One region of the Motilibacter rhizosphaerae genome, then DNA from elsewhere that is predicted to be linked to it. Evidence: riboswitches for the same ligand, from Rfam matches in the RefSeq annotation. Region 1 holds a riboswitch; each other region holds the start of a gene.
What was found. Region 1 has a riboswitch for S-adenosylmethionine ahead of thrC (threonine synthase). Riboswitches for the same ligand answer to the same signal wherever they lie in the genome.
Positions count from the first base shown of each region.

Region 2: it holds a riboswitch for S-adenosylmethionine, as region 1 does, so the genes downstream of both, EV189_RS09290 (aminotransferase class V-fold PLP-dependent enzyme) here and thrC (threonine synthase) in region 1, are expected to answer to the same signal.
Region 3: it holds a riboswitch for S-adenosylmethionine, as region 1 does, so the genes downstream of both, EV189_RS08385 (glutathione S-transferase C-terminal domain-containing protein) here and thrC (threonine synthase) in region 1, are expected to answer to the same signal.

Region 1 covers NZ_SGXD01000003.1:868,971-871,226, reverse strand. The annotation lists gene EV189_RS14770 (peptidoglycan-binding protein) at 1-577, shown strand, start outside; SAM riboswitch class I at 653-785, shown strand; gene thrC (threonine synthase) at 799-2,049, shown strand; gene EV189_RS14760 (MoaD/ThiS family protein) at 2,046-2,256, shown strand, end outside.
Region 2 covers NZ_SGXD01000002.1:813,023-815,278, reverse strand. The annotation lists gene hpxZ (oxalurate catabolism protein HpxZ) at 1-323, opposite strand, end outside; gene biuH (biuret amidohydrolase) at 320-1,006, opposite strand; SAM riboswitch class IV at 1,139-1,253, shown strand; gene EV189_RS09290 (aminotransferase class V-fold PLP-dependent enzyme) at 1,295-2,256, shown strand, end outside.
Region 3 covers NZ_SGXD01000002.1:621,085-623,340, reverse strand. The annotation lists gene EV189_RS08390 (amino acid ABC transporter permease) at 1-596, opposite strand, end outside; SAM riboswitch class IV at 823-927, shown strand; gene EV189_RS08385 (glutathione S-transferase C-terminal domain-containing protein) at 979-1,860, shown strand; gene EV189_RS08380 (LLM class flavin-dependent oxidoreductase) at 1,857-2,256, shown strand, end outside.

The DNA.
Region 1 (2,256 bases):
GGTGCAGGACTGGGCGCACGACACCGCGGCGAACCGCGCCGTGCTGCTCGGCGCGGTGCGGGCGCTGCAGGAGGCGGGCTTCGGCGTCGGGTTCTACTCGTACGCGTACGGCTGGCGGGAGATCACCGGCGGCATGCGCTCCGAGCTGCCGGTGTGGGCCACCGCCGGGCGCCGCGGCCGCGCGGGCGCGCTCGCGATGTGCCACCAGGCCTCGTTCTCCGGCGGTCCGGTCGTGCTGACCCAGTGGTACGACGACGTCCGCGACTCCGACGCGCTCTGCCCGACGCTCGCCCGTCCGGTCAGCGTCGAGAGCGACGACCTGCGGACGTACGCCGGGCTCGTCCTCAAGCGCGGCTCGCACGGCCCGGCCGTCGCGGCGCTGCGGCGGCGGCTCGGGATCGCCCCGGCACCGCAGTTCAGCCGGGCGACGGCCCTGGCCGTGCGTCGGTTCCAGCGCGCCCACCACCTCGCGGTCGACGGGGTCGTCGGCCCCGTGACGTGGCGGGCGCTCGGCGTCGCGCCGCTGCCGGTCCGCGTGCCGGGCCCGGTGTGGGACCGGTGGTTCGGCACGCCCTGACGGTGCCCGCGAGCATCGTCTATCCTGGTCCGTGCCGACTGCTCCACCGGGCAGGACGGCACCACAACTGAACACCGCTCATCCAGAGGGGCAGAGGGAACGGCCCGTTGAAGCCCCGGCAACCCTCCACGACGTCTCGTCCTCACGAGGCCCGTCGTGGAGTAGGTGCCAACTCCGGCCTGCGGAAAGACCGCAGGGAAGATGAGGAGAGGCCTCGCACCATGACGCTCCTGAGCTCTGACTCCGTCACCTCCTTCGGCCCCGCCGTCGCCCTCGCCTGCCGCGAGTGCGGCACGCGCACCGAGCTCGGCCCCCACTACGCCTGCCTCGAGTGCTTCGGCCCGCTCGAGGTCGTCTACGACGTCCCGCGCGTGACCCGCGAGCAGATCGCCGCCGGCCCGCAGTCGCTGTGGCGCTACAAGGACTTCCTCCCCGTGCCGGCCGACGTCGCCTCCCAGCCCGGTCTGCGGCCCGGCTGGACCAAGCTTGTCAAGGCCGACAACCTGGCGCGCGAGCTCGGCATCCGCTCGCTGTGGGTGAAGGACGACTCGGGCAACCCCACGCACTCGTTCAAGGACCGCGTCGTCGCCGTCGCGCTCTCGGCCGCCCGCCAGCTCGGCTTCACGACGATCGGCTGCGCCTCCACCGGCAACCTCGCCAACGCGGTGGCCGCCGCCGCAGCGCGCGCCGGGCTGCGCTCGGTCGTCTTCGTCCCGAGCGACCTCGAGGCCGGCAAGACCGTCACCACCGCGGTCTACGGCGGCACGCTGGTGGCCGTCGAGGGCAGCTACGACGACGTCAACCGCCTCTGCAGCGAGGTCGCGGCCGACCAGCCGTGGGGCTTCGTCAACATCAACCTGCGGCCCTACTACGCCGAGGGCTCGAAGACCGTCGGCTTCGAGGTCGCCGAGCAGCTCGGCTGGCACCTCCCGGAGCAGGTCGTCGCCCCCGTCGCGTCCGGCTCGCTGCTCACCAAGGTCGACAAGGCGTTCAAGGAGCTCGGCGCGGCCGGGCTCGTCGAGGCCACGCCGTACAAGGTCTTCGGGGCGCAGGCCACGGGCTGCTCGCCGGTCTCGCAGGCCTACCGCGACGGCACCGACGTGGTCCGCCCCGTCCGGCCCAAGACCATCGCGAAGTCCCTCGCGATCGGCAACCCGGCCGACGGCCCGTACGCCCTCGACGTCGTGCGCCGCACCGGCGGCGCGATCGCCGACGTGAGCGACGAGGAGGTCGTGGAGGGCATCCGCCTGCTCGCGCGCACCGAGGGCATCTTCGCCGAGACCGCAGGCGGCGTGACCGTCGCCGTGACCCGCAAGCTGCTCGCCGCAGGGCTGCTCGACCCCGACGCCGAGACCGTCATCCTCAACACCGGTGACGGGCTGAAGACCCTCGACGCCGTCGCGCCCGTCGTCGGCCCGAGCGCCACCATCCCCCCGTCCTACGACGCGTTCCAGAAGGCAGGGCTCGCATGAGCGTCAGCGTCCGCATCCCGACGATCCTCCGGACCTACACCGGTGGCGCCGCCGAGGTGACCGCAGAGCCGGGCGACGAGGCGACCCTCGCCGACCTGCTCGAGGCGCTGGAGACGAGCTACCCCGGGATCCGCGGGCGGGTCCTCGACGACGGCGGCGCGCTGCGCCGCTTCGTCAACGTCTACGTCGGCGACGAGGACGTCCGCT
Region 2 (2,256 bases), on a different contig from region 1:
ACGGCCCCGGGCTGCGACGCGTAGCGGAACTCCGTGCTCACCACCGCGTACGCCGTGCCGAAGGTCGCGACGACCGTCGGCCCGAGGCGCCGGTCCCGGCCGACGGGGGTGGCGCCCGTCCGCCAGCGCTCGATCTCCGCCGCGCCGTAGAGCCGCTCGGCCACGCCGTAGCGGACGCAGGACGGGCTGTCCCAGAAGGCCGCGGTCATCGCGGGCACGTCGTGGTCGACGAGCGCCTGCTCGTACGCCGTGAACGCCGCCCGGACCTCGGCGACGACGTCCGGGCGGTCGAGCTCGAGCTGCTCCGTGGCGCCGGCGGTCACCGCGCCTCCAGCGCCTTGAGGAACGCCTCGGAGGTCGCTACAGCGCCGAAGACACCGCCCTGCATCTTGACCATCTGCAGTGCTGCCAGGTGGTTCTCGTACGCCGTGGCTCCCGTGCAGTCCTCGAGGACCAGGCACTCGTAGCCGCGGTCGTTGGCCTCGCGCATGGTCGTGTGGACGCAGACGTCGGTCGTGATGCCGGTGAGCACGAGGTGGCTGATCCCGCGGGTGCGCAGCACGAGGTCGAGGTCGGTCGCGTAGAACGCGCCCTTGCCGGGCTTGTCGATGACCACCTCGCCGGCGACGGGGGCGACCTCCGGGACGATCTCCCAGCCCGGCTCGCCGCGGACGAGGATGCGGCCCTGGGGGCCGGGGTCGCCGATGCCGGCGCCGATGCTCCTGCTGCGCCACAGCTTGTTCGGCGGGCAGTCGGAGAGGTCGGGCCGGTGCCCCTCGCGCGTGTGGACGACGAGCATCCCGGCGGCGCGGGCACCGGCGAGCACCGCGGCCGTAGGGCCCAGTCCGACGCGGGTCAGGCCGAGGTCGTAGCCCATCGCGTCGACGTAGCCGCCGTCGCCGCAGAAGTCGACCTGCCAGTCGATGCAGAGCAGGGCGGTGCGGGCCGGGTCGACGTCACCGTCGTAGGGCCAGGTGTAGGGGTCGGCGACGACCTGTGCGCTCATGGGGGCGGACGCTAGGGGTGCCGCGTTTCCGGGAGGTGCGGACGGCGTGAACGCGAGTGGCGGCGTGCTCGCTGCTCCGTCCGGGTGATCCCCCTTGCGCGACCCGCGGGCGGCTGTGACAGACTGCACGCAGGTCACGAGTGCCAGCGTTCAGCCCCGGCTTGCTGGTCGGCAACCCTCCTCCGCGGCGGGGTGCTCCGGGTGACGACCTGGCCGGTCGCGCAGTGCGGCTCGGCAAGCGCGGACCCGCCGAGTCGTCCTCCGGGTCCCCGGACCTGGAGAAGTCCCGTGACGCTGCTCCTCGACGCCCCCACCACCGGCACCGTCGTCCCCGGCACCCCGCTCCCCGTCGTCGGCGCCGGCCGCCTCGTGCCCGTCGCGGCGGGCACCACCGCGTACGCCGACCTCGACGTCGCCGCCTCCGCCCCCGCGCTCGTCGCGGTGCAGGAGACGGTGACCCGCGCCCAGGAGTGGTACGCCAGCGTCCACCGCGGCGCCGGCTTCGCCAGCCAGGTGAGCACCGAGCTGCTCGAGCAGTCGCGCGAGCGGATCGCGGCCTTCCTCGGGTGCCGCCCTGGCGACGAGGTCGTCCTCACCCGCAACACCACCGACGCGTTCTCCCTGCTCGCGCACTGCCTGCCCGCCGACGTGACCGTCGTCAGCTTCGCGAGCGAGCACCACGCCAACCTGCTCTCCTGGCGCGAGCGCGGCGACCACGTCCTGCTCCCGGTGCCGGCCGGCCCCGAGGAGGCCGTGCTCGCCCTCGACGCCGCGCTGGACGCGCTGCCCGGACGCGTGCTCGTCTCGGTCACGGGCGCGAGCAACGTCACCGGCGAGGTGTGGCCGCTGGCCGAGCTCGTCCGCGTCGCGCAGGCGCACGGCGCGCGGGTCGCCGTCGACGCCGCGCAGCTCGTGCCGCACCGCCGCTTCGACCTCGCCGCGCTGGGCGCGGACTGGGTGGCGTTCTCGGGGCACAAGCTCTACGCGCCGTACGGCTCGGGCGTGCTCGCGGGCCGCGCGGACTGGCTGGACGAGGCCGCGCCGTACCTCCCGGGCGGCGGCGCCGTCCGCTCGGTGAGCACCACCGACCAGGTGTGGGCGACCGGCCCGGCGCGGCACGAGGGCGGCACGCCCAACGTGCTCGGCGCGGTCGCGATCGCCGCCGCCTGCCGCGAGCTGGAGGCCGCGGGCCGCGCCGCGCTCGAGGAGCGGGAGCAGGCGCTGACCGCGCTGCTCGAGGAGGGCCTGCG
Region 3 (2,256 bases), on a different contig from region 1:
ACGAGCTCCGCCGCGTACGCCGCCTCGTTGAGCGTGAAGCCCACCACCGCGATCACCAGCGGGCTGCCGAGCAGCGTCAGCGTGTCGACGTGCGCGAAGCCGGGCCCGAACGGCACGCCGACCTGCAACCGGCTGTAGAGCGCGTTGAAGTTGAAGACGAGGAGCAGCAGCACGAGCATCGGCACCGAGCGGAAGATCCACACGTAGACCCACGACGCGCCCTGCAGCAGCGGTACGCCCGAGAGCCGGGCGAGGGCCAGCAGCACGCCGAGCGCGCCCCCGAGGACCGCGCTCAGGGCGGTCACCTCGAGGGTGATCCGCAGACCGTCGAGCACGACGGGGTCGACGAACCAGTCGCCGACGACCGTCCACTGGAAGGCGCGGTTGGTGACGAGGCCGTGCACCAGCTGCGCCACCACCACCAGCGTCACCGCGGTCGCGGCCCAGCGGCCGGGGCGGCGCGCGGGCAGCGGGCGGCCGGGGAGGAGCCCGTCGGTGGGGTCGCTGCCGTGGGCGGCGCCCTGCTCGGCTGCCTTCGGGAGCGGGGCCGGGACCGGTGGCGCAGTGCCGGTCTCGGGCGTCTGCGTGGCGCTCATGCGGGATCTCCAGGGCGAGGGGGAGCGCGAGCCGGGGACGCGGGCGTGCGTCCTGCCGAGCCGCGGGGACGGGACCCGCGGTGCCGGGGCGTTTCCCGCAGGTCGTCTGGCGAGGACCGTACGCGGCTTCCGGCCCCCCGGCCGACCGGTTCGAGGACCTGTCCACGATGTGGAACGGGGCGATAGAACGGTTGCCGCTACGAGGATCTCGACGCATGCTCGGAGTCGTCACGAGCGCCAGCGACAAGCCCCGGCTAGCTGGCCGGCAACCCTCCGACCGCGGCGGGGTGCCCCGGGTGAGGACACGGCCGCACCGCGGCAAGCGCGGGTCCGGGCTCCCCTCGTGGGGCTCGGCCTCGTGCTCCCCGACGACAGGAGACGCATGAGCATGGCGACCTGCGCCAGCCCCGTGGACGTGGGGGAGCACGGCACCTACGCGGTGCACCGCGACCCCGGAGACACGCGCCCGGTGTACCGCTTCACCGACCGCATCACGGCGGACGGGGCGAGCGGCTACCCCGCCGTCGGTGGGCGCTACCACGTCTACGCCGGCTGGTTCTGCCCGTGGTCCCAGCGGGTCACGCTGGAGCTGGCGCTCAACGGTCTGGCCGAGGTCGTCTCCGTGTCCTTCGTCGACGACGAGCGCGACGGCCGCGGCTGGGCGTTCCGCGAGACGCACGGGCCGGACCCTGTCAACGGCTTCGCCCTGCTGCGCGAGGCGTACGACCGCACCGAGCCGGGCTTCGACGGGCTCGTCTCCGTCCCGACGCTGTGGGACCGCGTCACCGGCCGCGTGGTGAGCAACGACTTCCGCCTGCTCGGCATCGACCTCGCCACGCAGTTCGGCGCGACGGCTGGCACCTACCCCGAGCACCTGCGCGACGAGATCGAGGCGCTGGACGCGCAGCTGGGCCCCGACGTCAACCAGGGCATCAGCGTGGCAGGGGGCGACGGCCCGGGCGCCCCGCAGGCGCGGGAGCGCCTGCTCGCGCGCTTCGCCGAGCTCGAGGAGCGCCTGTCCGGCAGCAGGTTCCTGCTCGGCGACCAGCTCACCGAGGCCGATGTCCGGCTGTGGGTCTCCGTGGTCCGCTACGACGCCGAGCACAACGTGGGCGGCCGCATCGGCCCGGCGCTGCCGCACTGGCCCGCCCTCTGGCGCTGGGGGCGCGAGCTGTACGCGCTCCCCGCCTTCCGCTCCACCACCCGCTTCGCCTCGTTCACCGGGCCCGGTGCGGTCCAGCTCGAGTGGGAGGGCGAGCGATGAGCCAGCTCCACCTCGCCGTCGGCCTCGAGGGCGCCGGCTGGCACCCCGCGGCCTGGCGCGACCCGGCCGCCGCGCCACACGACCTGCTGTCGGCGGCGTACTGGACCGAGCTGGTCGCGGTGGCCGAGCGCGGGCTGCTCGACCTCGTCACGATCGAGGACGGGCTGGCCCTGCAGTCCGAGCGCGACGACGCGCCGGACGGCCGCACCGACCGGGTCCGCGGCCGGCTCGACGCCGTGCTGACCGCCGCACGCGTGGCGCCGACCACGCGGCACATCGGCCTCGTGCCGAGCGCCACCGTCACGCACACCGAGCCCTTCCACCTGAGCAAGGCCGTCGCCACGCTCGACTACGTCAGCACCGGTCGCGCGGGCCTGCGCGTGCAGGCCTCCCTGC